4 regions of the Rhizobium sp. Leaf321 genome follow, and region 2 is predicted to be linked to each of the others. Evidence: predicted binding sites of a transcription regulator. Region 2 holds the regulator's gene; each other region holds the start of a gene.
What was found. The regulator LexA, encoded in region 2, represses DNA repair genes until DNA is damaged. The targets are predictions, from matches to a motif close to TGTTCNNNNTGTGTTCNG.
Positions count from the first base shown of each region.

Region 1: ASF70_RS09805 (PA0069 family radical SAM protein) is a predicted target of LexA. The motif match lies at 2,888-2,905, and genes of this name have one in related genera.
Region 3: ASF70_RS09205 (ImuA family protein) is a predicted target of LexA. The motif match lies at 3,122-3,139, and genes of this name have one in related genera.
Region 4: uvrA (excinuclease ABC subunit UvrA) is a predicted target of LexA. The motif match lies at 2,742-2,759, and genes of this name have one in related genera.

Region 1 is NZ_LMOF01000006.1:723,939-728,488, reverse strand. Features, by position in the region: gene ASF70_RS09825 (tetratricopeptide repeat protein) at 1-811, shown strand, start outside; gene ASF70_RS09820 (4-(cytidine 5'-diphospho)-2-C-methyl-D-erythritol kinase) at 830-1,747, shown strand; gene moaB (molybdenum cofactor biosynthesis protein B) at 1,744-2,295, shown strand; gene ASF70_RS09810 (hypothetical protein) at 2,305-2,835, opposite strand; gene ASF70_RS09805 (PA0069 family radical SAM protein) at 2,966-4,123, shown strand; gene ASF70_RS09800 (ribonuclease HII) at 4,364-4,550, shown strand, end outside.
Region 2 is NZ_LMOF01000007.1:184,488-189,037, forward strand. Features, by position in the region: gene ASF70_RS13695 (ComEC/Rec2 family competence protein) at 1-2,182, shown strand, start outside; gene lexA (transcriptional repressor LexA) at 2,163-2,882, opposite strand; gene ASF70_RS13705 (VOC family protein) at 3,075-3,950, shown strand; gene kdsA (3-deoxy-8-phosphooctulonate synthase) at 3,955-4,550, shown strand, end outside.
Region 3 is NZ_LMOF01000006.1:599,208-603,757, reverse strand. Features, by position in the region: gene ASF70_RS09215 (error-prone DNA polymerase) at 1-860, opposite strand, end outside; gene ASF70_RS09210 (DNA polymerase Y family protein) at 871-2,385, opposite strand; gene ASF70_RS09205 (ImuA family protein) at 2,303-3,061, opposite strand; gene ASF70_RS09200 (hypothetical protein) at 3,669-3,959, opposite strand; gene ASF70_RS09195 (MDR family MFS transporter) at 4,054-4,550, opposite strand, start outside.
Region 4 is NZ_LMOF01000007.1:415,555-420,104, forward strand. Features, by position in the region: gene ASF70_RS14985 (MarC family protein) at 188-820, shown strand; gene ASF70_RS14990 (HPP family protein) at 855-2,030, shown strand; gene ASF70_RS14995 (single-stranded DNA-binding protein) at 2,048-2,632, opposite strand; gene uvrA (excinuclease ABC subunit UvrA) at 2,878-4,550, shown strand, end outside.

The DNA.
Region 1 (4,550 bases), on a different contig from region 2:
CGAGCTTTATGCAAAGGTGCCGGCCGACAGCCCGATGCGCCGGATCTCCGAATTGCAGCTGGGCATCACCCTGTCCGATACCGGCAAGGTCGACGAGGCAAAGAGCCATCTGAAGGCGCTGATCGATTCGGATCCGGCCGACATCCGCAGCTATATCGCATATGGCAGCGTGCTCTCCGAAGCCAAGGACTACAAGGCGATGGCCGCCAATTACGACAAGGCTGTCGAAATGATCGGCTCCGTGCCGAAGCCGGGCGACTGGACCGTGTTCTTCCAGCGCGGCATTTCCTATGAACGCCTGAAGCAGTTCGACAAGGCCGAGCCGAATTTCCGTCGGGCCCTGGAGCTCAACCCCGAGCAGCCGCAGGTTCTGAATTATCTCGGCTATTCGCTTGTCGACCTCAACCTCAACCTTGCCGAAGGCCTCGACATGATCCGCAAGGCAGTCGATGCGCGGCCGGACGATGGCTATATCGTCGATTCGCTGGGATGGGCCTATTTCCGCCTCGGCAAGTTCGACGAAGCCGTGACCGAACTGGAACGCGCAGTGCAGCTGCGCGCCGGCGATGCGACGATCAACGACCATCTGGGCGATGCCTACTGGCGTGTCGGCCGCAAGCTGGAAGCGGTCTACCAGTGGAACCGGACGCTGATCTCCGAAGGCGAGGACGTCAACAAGGAAATGGTCAAGGAAAAGATCGCCAACGGCCTGCCGCCGCTCGATCCGAACGCGACGACGGCCGATCGCGGCCAGGCAGCACCAGTGCCGCCTGCCCCGCCGGCACCTGCCAATCCCGACAAGAAATCCTGATAAAGCGGGCTTTCCAGCATGACCATATCCGATACGCAAGACGCCGCCGCAGAGGTGGCCCTGACGGAACTTGCGCCTGCGAAGATCAATCTTGGCCTGCATGTCGTGGGGCTTCGCTATGACGGGTTCCACCTGCTGGAAAGCGTCGTCACCTTCGCCGATCTGGGTGACGAGCTGACCTTCACGCTCTCGGAAGCGGATGAGTTTTCCGTTTCCGGCCGCTTTGCGTCCGAGCTTTCAAATGACGATGCGGGCCAGGCTGGCAATCTCGTGATCAAGGCGCGCGATCTCTTTCGCCAGCAGCTGGTTTCCAACGGCTTTCCGGCGCCTCCCGTTTCGATCCACCTCGAGAAGAAACTACCGATAGCGGCCGGGATCGGAGGCGGGTCGGCCGATGCGGCGGCCACGCTTCGCGGCCTGTTCCGGCTGTGGAATGCGGAGATACCGGAAGCAGCCCTTTTGGCGCTTGGCCTTTCGCTGGGGGCCGACGTGCCCATGTGCCTGACGGGGGCTGCCGTTCTGGCCGAGGGGATCGGCGAAAGGCTTGAACCGCTGCCGACCATGCCGTCCCTATCCCTCGTGCTCGCCAACCCGCTGATCAGCGTCTCGACCCCTGAGATTTTCAAGCTACTGGTGGACAAGGAAAACGAGGCCCTGCCGCCGACGCCGACCGACGCAGGCGGCTGGCTGCCTTACCTGAAAACGCTTCGCAACGACCTGGAGCCGCCAGCTCGCGCGCTCATCCCCGAGATCGAGGAACTCTCCGCGATGATCGCAGCGCAAGGTGCCGAGCTGGTGCGCATGTCCGGATCCGGAGCGACCTGTTTCGGTGTGTTCCCTTCGAAGACAGACGCGGAAGCCGCCGCGCAGGCGCTGACCGCCCTGAAGCCGGGCTGGTATTTCGAAGCGGTCGAAACCGTCGGAGCAAAGCCATGAGCAAGATCGTCGAAACGCGCGAGTTCATTCCTATTTCGATCGCGGTACTGACCGTGTCGGATACCCGGACTATGGTGGACGACAAATCCGGCGATACGCTGGTTGCCCGTATCGCGGAGGCCGGTCACAGGCTTGGGGCACGCGCCATCGTGCCCGACGACAAGGAGCGGATCGCCGGCCAGGTGCGCGAATGGACCCTCGACCCTGAGATCGACGTGGTCATCACCACCGGAGGAACCGGCTTTACCGGCCGCGACGTGACGCCGGAAGCGCTGGAGCCGCTGTTCGACAAGAAGATGGACGGGTTTTCCGAGGTGTTTCACCGGATTTCCTACGACAAGATCGGCACCTCGACGATCCAGTCGCGGGCAACCGGCGGCGTTGCCAATGCAACCTTCATCTTCGTGCTGCCGGGCTCTCCCGGTGCCTGCAAGGATGCCTGGGACGGCATCCTGAAAGCGCAGCTGGACTACCGCCACATGCCCTGCAACTTCATCGAGATCATGCCGCGGCTGGACGAGCATCTGCGGCGCGGATCGGGCAAGTAACGGTCTGATTTATCGCGCGGACGCGGCAACCCACGCTGGGATCATCTCGCTCACCAGTCTCGACGGCTTTGCGGCTGACGTCACAGCCTTGGCGACATCCACGAGACCCATGCCGGACTTTGCGAGCGCGACGGCTTCGCGCTTCGGCAGGATCAGCCCCTGCTCGAGCGGCGGGACTGAACGGACGATCCTTGTAAGGAACGGCTTGCGGTAGGTTCGCGAAGGCGAGAACCGCACGGGCTGACGGTTGAGCGCCAGATATTCCATCACCTCGTCGATCCAGCCGGCCTGGAGACGCGCTCCGGGCTCCAGCAGAAGCAGCCATTCGGCGCGCGCCTTGTGCAGGATATCGACGATGTCCCAAGCGCTGTGGAAACGGCAGCCGGCGGCATCCGCGACACGGGAGGACCCGTCGCGCGAGTTGTGATCGAGCACCACGACATCGCTGACCAACCCCTCCACCGCGGCGGAAACAAGGACGGACAACGTCTGCGCGAGCTCGGCTTCCTGATCCCGGCATTCCATTAAAACAGTCAGCATTTTCAACGTCTAGCGCATTGCGCAAGGGATTACCACATATGCTTTGCGAGTTTGTTCTTGCATTGTTCTCAATGTCGCGATAGGAATCTGTTCATTCGAGAACGGGAATTTTTCCCGTCAGGAGTGCCCCATGAACGAGCTGTCCCATTTGCGGCAGGACGCATTCGCGCCTGCTCATACGGCTGATATTGCCGATGCATTGGTGAAGACCTCCGGCCTCCGGATCGAGGGGGATCGCCGGCGCGGTCGTGGCGCCGGACTGAACCCTTCAGGACGTTTCGAGACGGAGCGTCGCGAGGCTTTCGACGACGGCTGGCAGACGATCGAGGAACTGGAACCGTTCCGGACCGAGGTGCAGGTGGAAAAGCCACGTACCGCGATTACCCGAAACGATTCTCCCGACATTCCCTTCGACCGCTCAATCAACCCGTACCGCGGCTGCGAGCATGGCTGCATCTACTGCTTCGCGCGGCCGAGCCACAGTTTCATGGGGCTTTCGCCGGGGCTGGACTTTGAATCGAAGCTGTTTGCCAAACCCGACGTGCCGAAACTTCTGGAGCGCGAACTGAGCAGGGCCGATTACAAGGTCCGGGCGATTGCGATCGGCACCAACACCGATCCCTACCAGCCGATTGAACGGGAATGGCGCGTCATGCGCCAGATCCTTGAAGTCCTGCAGAAGGCCAACCATCCCGTAACAATCGTCACCAAATCGTCGCTGGTCACCCGCGACATCGACATTCTTTCCGACATGGCGTCGAAGGGCCTCGCCAAGGTCGCGATATCGCTAACCACCCTCGACCGCAAGCTTGCCCGCAGCATGGAGCCGCGCGCGTCGACGCCCGCCAAACGGCTCGAGGCGATCAAAGCGCTCTCGGACGCTGGCATACCGACAGCTGTGTTCACCTCGCCGATCATTCCGGCGCTGAACGACCACGAGATCGAGCGGCTCCTGGAAGCGGGGCACGCTGCCGGCGCAACGGAGGCGAGTTACGTGCTCTTACGTCTGCCGCTGGAAGTGGCGCCGCTGTTCCGCGACTGGCTGCTGCAGCATTACCCGAACCGCTACCGGCATGTGATGTCGCTCGTTCGCTCGATGCGGGACGGCAAGGATTATGACGCGGAGTTCGGCAAGCGGATGAAGGGCACCGGTCCTTACGCCTGGCAGATCGGGCGACGCTTCGAGATGGCAACGAAGCGGCTCGGCATGACGCGTCGGGGCGTGCCGCTTAGGGACGATTTGTTTGTTCGTCCGAATGGCGCGGGCATTCAGCTTTCGCTGCTTTGAGTTTGGCCTGCAGGGGCATCCGTCGTCCCTGCGAAACGGCCTGATGACGTCGCGAGAGTTACAGCGACTTTCATTCAGGTCGATTAATTTCGAATTTCGGCACGGTTCCCGCATATCACCTGCCGAAAGACCCCCGGTTCCCACCATCATCCCGAAAGGGCGCCCCCGATGGTGGGCAACGACGCCGCACTCGTTGTCCGGGGGTTGCCGGAGGTCGGGCGGGCGTGCGAAACTGCCGCCATGTTGCTTCGCACGCCGCCCGATTCTCCGACATTGTTTGAAGAGACGCCATTCGTTCCAGATTTCAGCCTGGAGCTGATGGCGCGGGATGCCGGACATTGGCCGGTGGCTGGCACCGACGAAGCAGGCCGCGGTCCCTTGGCGGGTCCGGTTGTGGCAGCCGCCGTGATTCTCGATCCCGACAACA
Region 2 (4,550 bases):
ACGGTATCGCGCGCATCCACTGTCTCGTGCCAACCTTGTAATCTGCCTGCTTCTCTCCGGTTCTGCACTGGCGGCGCTCGAAACCTGGCGGTGTTCGACGGTCGTGCTCGATTCGCCCGTCACAACGACCATCAGCGGGATTGTCGAACGACGCGAAGCCGATGCACAGCGCCGCTGGCGCTATATCCTCAGGATCGAGCAGACATCTGAGCCCTCGCTTTCACGACCGCCACAGCGCGTCTCGGTTCTTGCCAGAAGCCAACACGAACCTGCAGACATCGGAGAGCGCGTTTCCGGCCGTGCCCGTCTGTCGCCACCCTCTGGCCCGGCGCTTCCCGGATTGAACGATTTCGCCTTCTCCTCCTACTTCGATCAAATCGGGGCCGTTGGCTTCTTTTACGGCGCGCCTAGCGTACAACCGGCGATCGATGACCAACCCGGGTTATGGTCGGACATGCAGCGAGGGCTTTTTGCGCTTCGCAGCGCAATCGGCAGTCGCATCCGCGATACGGTCAAGGGGGATGCGGGTGCTTTTGCTGCCGCAATCGTGACCGACGAGCGCCGTGCAATTTCCCGTGAGACGACCGAGGCGCTTCGTCTGTCCGGGCTGGCCCATATCGTCGCGATCTCAGGCCTGAACATGGCGCTGGCAGCCGGTATCTTCTTCGTCGGCGTCCGCTCCGTCCTGTCGCTGTTTCCAGGCTTTGCGCAGGCCTATCCGATCAAGAACTTTGCCGCGTTCGGTGCGCTTGTCATGGCGACCGCCTATTACCTGATTTCCGGGTTCGGGGTTTCCGCCGAGCGGGCCTATATCATGATGGCGGTGATGCTGGTCGCCGTGCTCGTCGATCGACCCTCCATCAGCCTTCGCAACGTCGCCCTTTCGGCAATCATCATCCTCGCCATCTCGCCGTCGGAGATTTTGGGTCCGAGTTTCCAGATGTCGTTTGCGGCAACCGCGGCACTGGTGGCGGGGTTCGCCCTCTGGACGCGATATTTCGCGAAAGGAAAGGAGGAGACAAAAGGTAGCAACCGTTGGATAACGGGTGTCGCGGCGACGTTCCATTTCATTGCCGGGATCGTGGTGACGTCGCTGATCGGCAGTACGTCGACGTCGATCTATTCGATCGAGCATTTCCACCATCTGACCACCTACGGCCTCGCGGCCAATCTCGCGGCCATGCCGATCATTTCCTTCGTGGTGATGCCGGCAGGGCTTGTTGGCATGTTGCTGATGCCGTTCGGGCTGGATGCTCCCTTTCTGTTCATCATGGGCGAGGGGCTGCGGATCGTCATTCGCATTGCCGAGATCGTCGCCGCATGGGGCGGCGATATTGCCATCGGCCGGCAGAACCCGCTTTTCCTGCCTCTGGCGACGGCAGGCTTTCTGCTTCTGACGCTGCTGCGCACGCCGCTGAGGTTGACAGGCGCGCTGTTCATGGCGGTGGCTTTGCTCTTTGCGGTCCGCTCAGGCTCGGCGCCGAGGCCTGATATCGTCATATCCGAAGACGGCGCATCGGTCGGCGTGATCCAGGATGACAAGATCACCCTCAATCGAACCCGACCGCCGGGATTTATCTACGATCAATGGCGGCGAGCGCTGGTGCTTGAGACCGGAGAACAACCGCTCGCCTTGCCGGTTCTTGCCTCTTCGGAACCAGCGCGAGGTGCCAGCCTTGCGAAAAGCGATGACAGACCACCTGGACCACATTCGCGACCGGATTTGACGCGCCGGGAAATCGAATATGTCAGGGGTTTTCTTCAAGCATTGAAGCCCGGACGATTCGCCTGTCTGCCGAAAATCCTGTGCGCGGCGCAGACTGCTCAGGACATCCGGATCGTCACTGTCGAAGACAACCGATACACCGGTCTTGCCTGCGATGTCGGTCGGATCATCGTCTCGCCCGGCGCACGCTTCGATACTTGCCGCTCCGGCGCCTTGCTTCTCAGCGGGCGGACGTTGCGCCGGACTGGCGCACTGGAAATCACCATTATTCCGAACGCGACAGCGCCAGACATCAAGATTACGGCGGCGATGCGAGACAGCGCACAGACCTCAAGCCGTCCGTGGACCGTCCACCGGTTCTATGACTGGCGAACGCGACAATTCGACTTTGGCATCCCGGAGGCTGTTGCTGCGCATCTCCGGGATGACAGCGTTCTCAATGGTAGCGGCGAATAAGGCCGACAAGCTTGCCCTGGACCTTCACCCGGTCGGGCGGGAAGATGCGGGTCTCGTAAGCCGGGTTTGCCGCTTCCAGTGCGATCGAGGCACCCTTGCGGCGGAACCGCTTCAGGGTCGCTTCTTCCTCATCGACCAGGGCAACGATGATATCGCCTGGACTTGCGGTGCTGGTATTCTTGATGATGACGGTATCGCCATCGAGGATGCCGGCATCGATCATCGAATCGCCCTTCACTTCGAGCGCGTAATGATCGCCGGAACCCAGCATCTCGATCGGAACGGCGATGTCATGGGTGTTGTTCTGGATCGCGGAGATCGGCACGCCGGCAGCGATTCGACCCATGACCGGAATGTTTGTCGAGAACGGATTGTCCGCCATGACCGGCGCCGGCTTCTGAGCGACGACCGGTTGCGTTTTGCCGAGGCTTCCCTCGATGACACTGGGAGAAAATCCCCGTCGCGGATGAAGGTTCGCCACATAGGCGTCAGGCAGCTTGATCACTTCGAGCGCGCGTGCTCTGTTCGGCAGACGGCGAATAAAGCCACGCTCCTCGAGCGCGGTGATAAGCCTATGGATGCCGGACTTCGATGCAAGGTCGAGAGCGTCCTTCATTTCGTCAAACGACGGCGGCACGCCTGATTCTTTCATCCGCTCGTGGATGAACAGAAGTAACTCCTGTTGCTTGCGTGTCAGCATGGACGGGACCCTCAGAATTGGAAACAAATGCAGAACGGACGCTATATGTTCTATCTGTGTTCCGCAAGCCCCAAATTTCTGCTGAAGAATAGTCTCATTTCAGCGTTCGATCACGTATTCAGTTCGTGCGCAGCACTTGCCGAGTTTCCCGCGATAGCCAATGTTCTGCGGAATAAGACTTTGGGGGTGTAAGTGGGTAACAAGTCAGTCGATCATTTGGTTCTGCCCGTTGCAGATCTGGCGTCAGCGCGGGGGAGGTTGACCGCTCTCGGCTTTACTGTGGCACCTGAAGGTGTTCACCCTTTCGGCACAGCCAATGCCTGCATATTCTTCGCGGATGGCTCGTATCTCGAGCCGCTGGCCATTGTGAACCGTCGGCTAGCCTCGCTTGCGGCAAAACGAGGCAACGTGTTCACTGATCGCGACATCCGCTTCCGCGGCCAGCGGAAAAGGGAAGGTCTATCGGCGGTGGTCGTCGGGACGCAGGATTCAGCGGCCGATCATATCCGTTTTGTGGACGGGCACATGTCTGCGGGCGAGATGCTTCAATTCTCCCGCCCGATGCAGTTGCCCGATGGTGGGGAGAGCGAAGTCTCATTCCGTCTGGCGTTCGCGGCAGTCCCCGAGGTCGATGACATCTTGCTGTTTTCCTGCCAGCGAATCGCCGCATTACCGGCAGATCGCGGTGGTCTTGATGAGCACGCAAACGCCGTTACAGGCCTTCGAGAGATCGTCTTTTCTGCAGATGACCCGCTGGAGTTTCTGCCGCTTTTCGAAACCGTGTTCGAGACGCAACCCGAGCAAGGGAAAGACGGTCTGCGGATCGAAGCTGCCAATGCCAGCATCCGCATTCAATCCAACGACACGTTCAGCGATGAGTTCCGGTCTTCGATGAAGCCCTTGTTATCGTCGCGCCTCGCTGCGCGCGGGATCATCTTCAAGACCACCGATCTCGCCGTGACAGAGATCACCCTTGCTGCTAATGACGTCGCATTCATCCGCAGGGATGGCCGCGTGATCGTGTCGGCAGCCCCGGGGCAAGGTGTGGTTTTCGGTTTCGAGGAATAGTGAAATGACAGTCTCCGCCAATTCTGAAGTGTCCGTGGGCGAGGGGAGTTCGAAAGTCGTTTTTTCCAACACGGCAAAGCTCTCGCTGATTGCCGGTCCCTGCCAGATGGAAAGCCGTGATCACGCCTTCATGATCGCGGGTACGCTTGTCGAACTCTGCAAGAAGCTCGGCATCGGCCTCGTCTACAAGTCCTCCTTCGACAAGGCGAACCGCACGTCGATCTCCGGCAAGCGCGGCATCGGGTTGGACAACGCGATGGCAATCTTTGCCGATCTCAAGAAGGAATACGGCTTTCCTGTTCTGACCGACATTCACACGGAAGAGCAGTGCGGCCTCGTGGCCAATACGATCGATATCCTGCAGATCCCAGCCTTCCTGTCGCGCCAGACCGATCTTCTGGTCGCGGCCGCAAAGACGGGTTGCGCCATCAATGTGAAAAAGGGACAGTTCCTGGCGCCCTGGGACATGAAGAACGTTCAGGCGAAGTTCCTCGAAAGCGGCAATCCCAATGTGATGCTGTGCGAACGCGGCGCGTCGTTCGGTTATAATACGCTTGTCTCCGACATGCGCTCGCTGCCGATCATGGCGTCTCTCGGAAG
Region 3 (4,550 bases), on a different contig from region 2:
TCCGGGTAGCGTGCCGCCGCACCTTCCCAGGCGAACTTGGCCAGCGACTGCTGGGCGTCGAGCCCTGGCACAATCGCCTCTTCAGGATACTGGTACTGCAGCTCGCTCATGTCGAAACGGCAACGCTCGACGATCTCGCGGCTTCTTGCGAGAGCCTCGGGATAGTCGACAAACAAGCGGTGCATCTCCTCCGGCGCCTTGAGGAAGCGGTCAGCATGCCGCTCCCGGTCAAAGCCGACGCTGTCGATGGTGGTGCGGTTGCGGATGCAGGTGACGATGTCCTGAAGCTGTCGGCGGCCGGGCTCGTGGAAGAGCACATCGTTGGTCACCACCGTCTTCACCTTGTGACGCTGCGCCAAGTTCGACAGATCATGCAACCGCAGCCGGTCGTTCGGACGCCGCCGCAGGCAGAGCGAGACATAGGCGCGGTCACCAAAGACTGCGGCCACCTTGCGGAGCTGACCCGCATAGACATCGTCCGCCTCATCCGGAATGAGGATCGCGATGAGGCCCTCGCTATAGGCCTCGACATCAGCAAGGTCGAGAACGCACTTGGCCTTGCCGCCCCGACTTTTGCCAAGCGTCAGCAGCCGGGTGAGCCTGGAATAGGCGAGCCGGTCGGTCGGGTAGACGAGCAGCGACATGCCATCCGTGAGATCGAGATGGCAGCCCACCACCAGGCGCACCCCGGTTGTCTTCGCCGCTTCCCAAGCCCGGACAATGCCGGCAAGCGAGTTGCGGTCGACGACACCAAGGGCGTCGATGCCCAGTGCGGCCGCCGTGGCAAACAGTTCTTCCGCGGAGCTTGCACCGCGCAGGAACGAGAAATGCGTGGTCACCTGGAGTTCGGCATAGCGCATAGTTCAAGCCTCACCCGAAGATGCCGTGGAGGAACCATTTGTGTGACCCCGTGCCTGCATCGACGCCGTCGCCGGCGCGGAAGACCCACAGCCGATCGCCGTGCTCGTCCTCGACCACGAAGTAATCGCGCACCGCCTGCATTTCGCGCGGCCGGAGCCACCATTCGCCGAAGATGCGCTCGGGCCCATCGGCACGAACGATGCGGCGGCGCTTGCCGCGCCAAGTGACGACGACTGGCGGCTGGTCGGGCAGGACAGCCATGGTTTCGATTTCTTCGGGATAAGCCAGCAGCCGTGACGGCCGCGGCCACCTGGCTGCCCACTCGGCACCCGTCTCGACGGCCGTCGGTCCGATCCGCCGGAGAGATCGTTCCGGAACGTCGGAGGCCACCGGCGTGATGCGGTAAAGGCGCTGGCCCCGGTTGCCGAGAATATCGACAAGCGGCGTCACATCCACCACCGCCTCTTCTACCAGCGCGTTTGCGACCTGCTTTATTTCCAGCGGCTCGGCCATGACCGCCACCAGCACCATCCGCTCGATGCCGAAGCCCGGGTCGATCTTTTCGATACGGTCACAGAGAAGCTTTGTCAGGCGGGCAGGATCACGCACGGGCTTGGCAAGTCCTGCTCGAAGACACTGGCGTGTGTTGTCGACGCGATGGATGATCAGATCGGAGCGCCGGACGCCCAGCCCCCGCTCCTCCAGCTTTGCCGTCAGTTGCGCCACCAGCCGGCGGACGTATTTTGCAATCGTATCGGGCGCACCGATGGGCTCCTGGAAATTGCGCGCCACCTCGACCAGATCCGGCGTGCGCAACGGATCGATGGGTTCTGCAAGACGGCCGAAGAGCTGATCGAGACGGCGTCCGACCTCCGGACCAAATCGCAGTGTCAACGGCGCACGCGGCAGTGCCGACAGCTCTCCTACCGTGTCGATACCCAGGATGCGCAATGCCTGGATCGTATCTGCCGCAAGCCGCAGACAGTGGATTGGAAGTCCGATCACGGCCTTGGTGACATCACCGCGCGGCACCACCGTCGTTTCGTTCGTCGTCAGTCGCGCCAGTGCATGCGCCGCACCCCAGGTATCGGCGACAGCGGCACGTGCCGTCAGGCCCTTGCCGCGGAGACCGTTGACAACGCCGGAGATCAGCAGCTCTTCACCACCCTGAAGGTGATCGGCACCTTCGGTATCCATGACGATGCCATCCGTTCCATCCACGGCAACGACGGGGCTGTATTGACGAAGCGCCCATAGCGCCAGGCGCTCGACGGCTGCGGCGTCGGCAACGGGATCGGCATCCACCATATGAAGGTTGCCAATCATCGCCTGTGCCTTGCTGGCAGCCATGCCGACTTTGAGGCCCAGCTTGCGGGAAGCCGTATCGGCTGCCGATATCCAGCGTTTCGAGCCGCTGCGCGAGACCACGACCAGCGGCTGGTCAACCGACACGGCTTCCTCGCCATGTCGACGTATCCGATCCGTTGCTAGATAGGGGAAGTAAACAGACACGACCCTCGGCATCGCAGGCTCCTAACTCAAACTCGGCACATTGCCCCGCCTTTACCCGCATCAATTCCGCCAGCCACCTAGCCCGTCCCACGCCGGCGACAGGAAGCGGCTCGGACGGCAGGGTGCTGATCCTCCAGCGTGTTGTGGACGCCGTCGGCTGACCGTAGTCGGAGGCCTCCGTCTGCCGTCGCCAGCGCCGGACGACCAGGCCGAGCGTCCCCGTCTTCTCGGCAGCCAGTTGAAGACGCCGCGACGCGGTCATCGGCAGCCTCACCAGTTCCCCGACGACGGCCGCCAATCCCCCGAAGGACAGCCCCTCTTCCATCGAGGCAAGCACGTCCTCCTCCTTATCGGCTTCGCAATAGATGACGCGATCGGGGTGAAGCCCGGCCTGCGACAGCGCCGGCGCAAAGAGATCCGGCCGGGTCAGGCACCAGAGAACCTTTCCCTTGGCTCGCGCCGCAATACCTGCCGCAAACAGGGCGGCCGCGGCACCGTCGATTGTACCCGCCCCGCCACCTGCAATTTCATGCAATGCGCCATAGGCAAGCCCCCCGCCCGGCAATCGCTCGTCGACGTCAGGCACCCCGAAGGGCAGCACAAGCGCCTTGCGCGACACGCTGCCTTCCAGATGCGCAATCCGGTCTCTCAGTTCCTCGACAAGCCTTGAGGCAGGGGCATGCGACATCGTTCACGGCCCTCCTCAAGGTTCGCGTTGCACAGGACTTCATGTCCCAAAGAATGTTGGTGTTCTGTTTCTGTTCCGCCGCGACAGAAGAGTCAAGCGGGGTCAGAACGGGATAGCTCTCGGCATTTTAGCGCCGGTGAAGATTCATCGTTCTGAATCAGCTTTGTAGGCGGCTTGAGAGGCTCGATGGAGTGCTTGAGATTTTTTGCATGTTCTTGATCTTAGCTGGGGCGACACGAAAACCGTGAGAACTTTCCGTTCTCAAATCGCCAATCTGCATATCAAGAATGTAACAGAGTGGCTCGGCGATGTGTGGCAGAGCCAAAGGGGATGAACACTCGCGCTCATGCGGGACTATGGCCGTCTGCGGCCATCCGCCCACGAGCCGCCGCCCTTTGGCTCTTTCCCATTCCCGCAGACACCAAGGAGCACAACGCTACCATCTGCGCCATCGCCGAGGAACTCGACGTTGGATTTGCAGGCGTTCAATGTCAGACGTTTTGTATAGGAGACCAGTGAAGGCTTGCCGCATGAGGTGGCGTCTTCTCCACTGCGAGAGAATGCGGGAGGCAGGCAAGGTTGCCCGTCGCCCGCCGTGCCGCCGTCCTCAGTGGATCGCGGTGCTGACGATCCGGTAGGGGTGTTCAGCTTCATATTCGACCATGATCTGGACGGCCTGTTCGAGAACCTGTTCGGCTTCCTCGACGTGATCGCGTGCAAGCTGATCGGCGTTGATGAAGATCGCTTCGGCCATGTTGCCGGAGATCGCAGCGAACTGGCGGTTACCTTCGACCAGGGCTTCTCTGGCAGCGCCTTCAAGCGCGTGCGCCATGGTGATCAGCGCGTCTTCGCGCTCCTCGATCGTCAGGTCCCGGATTGTCTTTGTCATCTGCTGCATCGTGCCACCCACCTTAATAGTCGTTGTGACGATATCGGTCCCGATAGGGCCCCGTTCACAGCGAAATGGGCATGTTGGCGCCAGATTTCAAGGTTCAGGCCGGCGCGGGCTCGTCCTTGTGGACGGCATCGCGGGGCACGAACAGGCAAGCGGGCACGATCAGGACGGCAAACAGGAGCATGGTCAGGAAGGTCGCGTGCAGGCCGTCCTGCAGCGCAAGGCGAACCGCTTCGGCATCGCCACTCACGAGACCGGTTCCGTTCAGGAGAGCACGCAGCTGGTCGGTCGTGATCGCCTGTCCGCTGGTCGTATGGACCAGGCCCCAGCTCAGCACCGCCCCGAGAATCGCCGCGCCCAGCGTGCTGCCGAGGTTGCGGGAAAAGACGTTCGACGCCGTGGCACTGCCGCGTTGCGAGGCCGCGACGCTTCCCTGGGTGAGGATCAGTGCGCCGATATTGAGAAGGCCCATGCCGAAACCCATGACGAGCGAGCCGGCACCCGCAAGCACCGCCGAACTGGATGGCGTCAGCAGGGTCAGGAGGAAGGTTCCCACGGGGACGAACACGGCGCCCACCAGCATGATGGGCCGCA
Region 4 (4,550 bases), 230 kb from region 2:
AGCGGAAAGCGGCTCCGGGCGCCAATTTCCACTGAATTTGCTTTGTAGTTGTGAACAGGTTTTGCGGCATTTGGAAGGTGTTTGCCACGATCGTTGGATACATTCGTTGCAAGACTTCCCTAAAGCGCCCGGCTGTCCTAACAATCTTATCATTGAACGGCAAGCCGAGCGTCCTCTAGGAGTATCCATGGCCTCACCCGATGCTCTCATCAACGCGTTGACCACTTTGTTGGTCACGCTCGACCCGCCGGGTCTGGCGCCGGTCTTTCTGGGCCTGACGGTCGGCATGACGACGGCGCAACGGCGCTTTGTCGCCTTCCGCGGTGCGCTGATCGCCTTCGGTATCCTCGCGGTGTTTGCGCTGTTCGGATCGAGCGTCCTTGGCCTGCTCGGTATCTCGATCGGCGCCTTCCGCATCGCGGGCGGCCTGCTGCTGTTCTGGATCTCATTCGAGATGGTTTTCGAGAAGCGCCAGGAGCGAAAGGAAAAGACGTCGCAAAAGGCGATCACGATCGACCATATCCACGATATCGCCGTGTTTCCGCTCGCCCTGCCGCTGATCGCCGGCCCCGGAGCGATTTCCGCGACCGTCCTTTTGTCCGGAACATTCACCAGCGCTCTCGACCGCGCCCTTCTTATCGGGGTCCTCGCGCTGATCATGGTGGTGCTCTACGCAACGCTTCTGATCGCGGAAAAGCTCGACCGTTTCTTGGGTGTGACAGGGCGCGCGATCCTCACCCGGCTTCTCGGGGTCATCCTTGCTGCCTTGTCCGTTCAGTTCGTGGTCGATGGCATCCGGTCGGCATTCGCGATACCCTGATCCTTCCTCAGACGGACGGCCGAAAGCTCAATCCATGCACATTCTAAACCGTCTCATCGGACAGGCACCGAACCCGATCAGCATGAGGGAACGGCTTCGCTCTGCGGGCGGCGCCTTGCTCGGCATTTCCCTGACGGGACTCGGCGGAAGTCTCGTCGTCGGCTTCGAACCGTCATTGCCGGCACTGATCGCCCCGATGGGTGCCTCGGCCGTGCTGCTCTTTGCCGTCCCGTCGAGCCCGCTCGCACAACCCTGGTCCATCTTGGGCGGCAATATTCTCTCGGCCACTGTCGGCGTCACAGTCGCTGCGCTCGTGCCAGACCCTGCCCTCGCCTCGGGCCTCGCCATTGGCATAGCGATCGCGGCGATGATGGCGCTACGCTGCCTGCACCCGCCAAGCGGTGCGATTGCCCTGACCGCCGTGCTTGGCGGCCCGTCCATCCACGCGATGGGATACGGATTCGTCCTCTGGCCGGTTCTGGGCAACTCGCTGGCTTTGCTGCTGCTTGCGATCATTCTCAACAATCTGGCAGGCCGGCGCTATCCGCATGCGCCCGCTACGCCTTCCCCTTCGCACGGCACCAAGGATCCGCCGCCGAGCGGCCGTATCGGGTTCCGCCGGGAGGATCTCGACGCCGTCCTCAGAGACTATGATCAGGTCCTCGATATCGATCGCAGCGACCTCGAAACAATTATTCGCCTGACCGAACTGCGCTCCTACCGCCAGCGCGCCAGCCACCTCACCTGCGCCGACGTCATGTCCCGCGACGTGATCGCGGTGTCACCGGATGATCCCCTGGGGAAGGCGCATCAGTCCATGCGCAACCACCGTCTGAAGGCCCTGCCCGTCACCAACGAAAAGGCTGAGGTGGTTGGCATCGTTACGCAGACGGATTTTCTGGACAAGCCAATCTGGACCGGCGGTCGCCCGACGATCGGCCCGCGCCAGCGTTTGCGCCTGATGATGCAAGGCGCAACAGCGCCAAACCATATCGTAAGGGATATCATGACTGCGCCGGTCCGGACGATCGAGCCGTCGGCACCGCTCAACGACGCGGTCGTCATGTTTGCCGAGGAAGGCCTGCACTACCTGCCGATCGTCGGCGAGAACGGCAAACTCGTTGGAATACTCTCGCAGTCCGACGTGCTTGTAGCGATGCTTTCGGACCGCGCCACTCATGCTCCAACCGAACATGAAAAAGGCGCCTGAGCGGCGCCTTTTTTTGATCAGAATGGGATGTCGTCGTCGAGGTCGCGGGAGAAGTTCCCGCCGCCACCACCGGAGGACTGGCCACCCTGGCTGCCCTGAGCACCACGCCCTGCCGGTGCTCCTCCCCCGGAACGCGGACGATCATAGTCATCGCCGCCGCCACCGTAGTTGCCGCCGAAATCACCGCCGCCACCGCCGCCGAAGTCGCTTGCACCACCACGTGCGCCGCCGCGCTCACCGCCGCCTTCGCCACGACCGTCGAGCATTGTCAGGGTCGAGTTGAAGCCCTGAAGCACGATTTCGGTTGAATAACGATCGTTGCCGGTCTGGTCCTGCCATTTGCGGGTCTGCAGTGCGCCTTCGATATAAAGCTTGGCGCCCTTTTTGACATACTGCTCGACGACCTTGCAGAGGCCTTCGTTGAACACGACGACCGTATGCCATTCTGTCTTTTCGCGACGCTCGCCCGACGTACGATCGCGCCAGCTTTCCGACGTGGCGATGCGCAGGTTTGCGATCGGGCGGCCATCCTGCGTCCGGCGGATTTCCGGGTCGGCGCCGACATTGCCCACCAGAATGACTTTGTTCACGCTGCCCGCCATTGTATTCACCTCGTTTGCCGCCAAGCGCGGCTTTGAAAACCAATTACCCCACCTTAAACCATCGACCGCCCGGATTGGGCAACGCCGAGGTTTAATCCACAGTGAATTTTGTTCTTTCTTTGTTCTATTTTCTCCGTATAGTTCTGTCAAGCATTCGGAACCGGGTTGCGTTGCAACAGTTTCGTCTCGACAGGCGGCTTTCGATAACTACATAAGGACCTTCGATCCTCCCCGAAGGCATAACGATGAGCGAACTCAAAACCATTTCCATCCGTGGTGCGCGCGAGCACAATCTAAAGGGTATCGATCTCGATCTGCCCCGCAACTCGCTGATCGTGATGACCGGCCTGTCCGGCTCAGGCAAGTCGTCGCTTGCGTTCGACACGATCTATGCTGAGGGCCAGCGACGCTATGTCGAAAGCCTGTCGGCCTATGCTCGCCAGTTTCTTGAGATGATGCAGAAGCCTGACGTCGACCAGATTGAAGGCTTGTCTCCGGCGATCTCGATCGAGCAGAAGACGACCTCGCGAAATCCCCGCTCGACGGTCGGCACAGTCACGGAAATCTACGACTACATGCGCCTTTTGTTCGCGCGCGTCGGCGTTCCATATTCGCCAGCGACCGGGCTTCCGATCGAAAGCCAGACCGTCAGCCAAATGGTCGACAGGGTCCTTGCTTTCGAAGAAGGCACCCGTCTTTATATTCTCGCACCAATGATCCGCGGGCGCAAAGGCGAGTACAAGAAGGAACTCGCCGAGCTGATGAAAAAGGGTTTTCAGCGCGTCAAGGTGGATGGCCAGTTCTATGAGATCGCCGACGTTCCAGCGCTAGACAAGAAGTACAAGCACGACATCGACGTGGTCGTGGACCGCCTTGTGGTGCGTTCCGACATTGCCGCGCGCCTGGCCGACAGCCTTGAGACGTCGCTGAAACTGGCGGATGGCCTGGCCGTTGCGGAGTTCGCCGACAAGCCTCTGCCGGAGAAGGAAACCTCCGCAGGCGGATCTGCCAACAAGTCGCTCAACGAAACCCATGAACGGGTTCTGTTTTCGGAAAAATTCGCCTGCCCTGTGTCCGGATTCACCATTCCGGAGATCGAGCCGCGGCTGTTCTCCTTCAACAATCCCTTCGGTGCCTGCCCCACCTGCGATGGTCTTGGATCACAGCAGAAGGTGGACCGGAACATGATCGTGCCGGAACCCGGCCGGACACTGAAGGATGGCGCGATCGCGCCATGGGCGAAGTCCACCTCGCCCTATTACAACCAGACGCTCGAGGGTCTCGGCAAGGTCTTTGGTTTCAAGCTGACGGACCGCTGGGACAAGCTGTCGGATAGCGCCCGCTCGGCGATCCTTGAGGGCACCGAGGAAAAGATCGAGTTCAACTACGCCGATGGTGCCAGGTCCTACAAGACGACCAAGACGTTCGAAGGCATTGTCCCCAATCTCGAACGGCGCTGGAAGGAAACCGACAGTGCCTGGGCGCGCGAGGAGATCGAGCGCTACATGTCGGCCGCTCCATGCCCGTCCTGTGCCGGCTATCGCCTGAAGCCGGAAGCGCTGGCGGTCAAGATCAATAAGCTGCATATCGGCCAGACGACAGAAATGTCGATCCGGCTGGCACGCGACTGGTTTGCGGCGCTCCCCGAGCACCTGAACGCGAAGCAGAACGAGATCGCTGTCCGTATCCTCAAGGAGATCCGCGAGCGCCTTCAGTTCCTGAACGATGTCGGGCTCGACTATCTCAGCCTGTCGCGAAATTCCGGCACGCTGTCCGGTGGCGAGAGCCAGCGCATCCGTTTGGCATCGCAGATCGGCTCGGGCCTCACCGGCGTTCTCTACGTGCTGGACGAGCCATCCATCGGCCTCCACCAGCGCGACAATGCCCGCCTGCTCGAAACGCTGAAGCATCTGCGTGA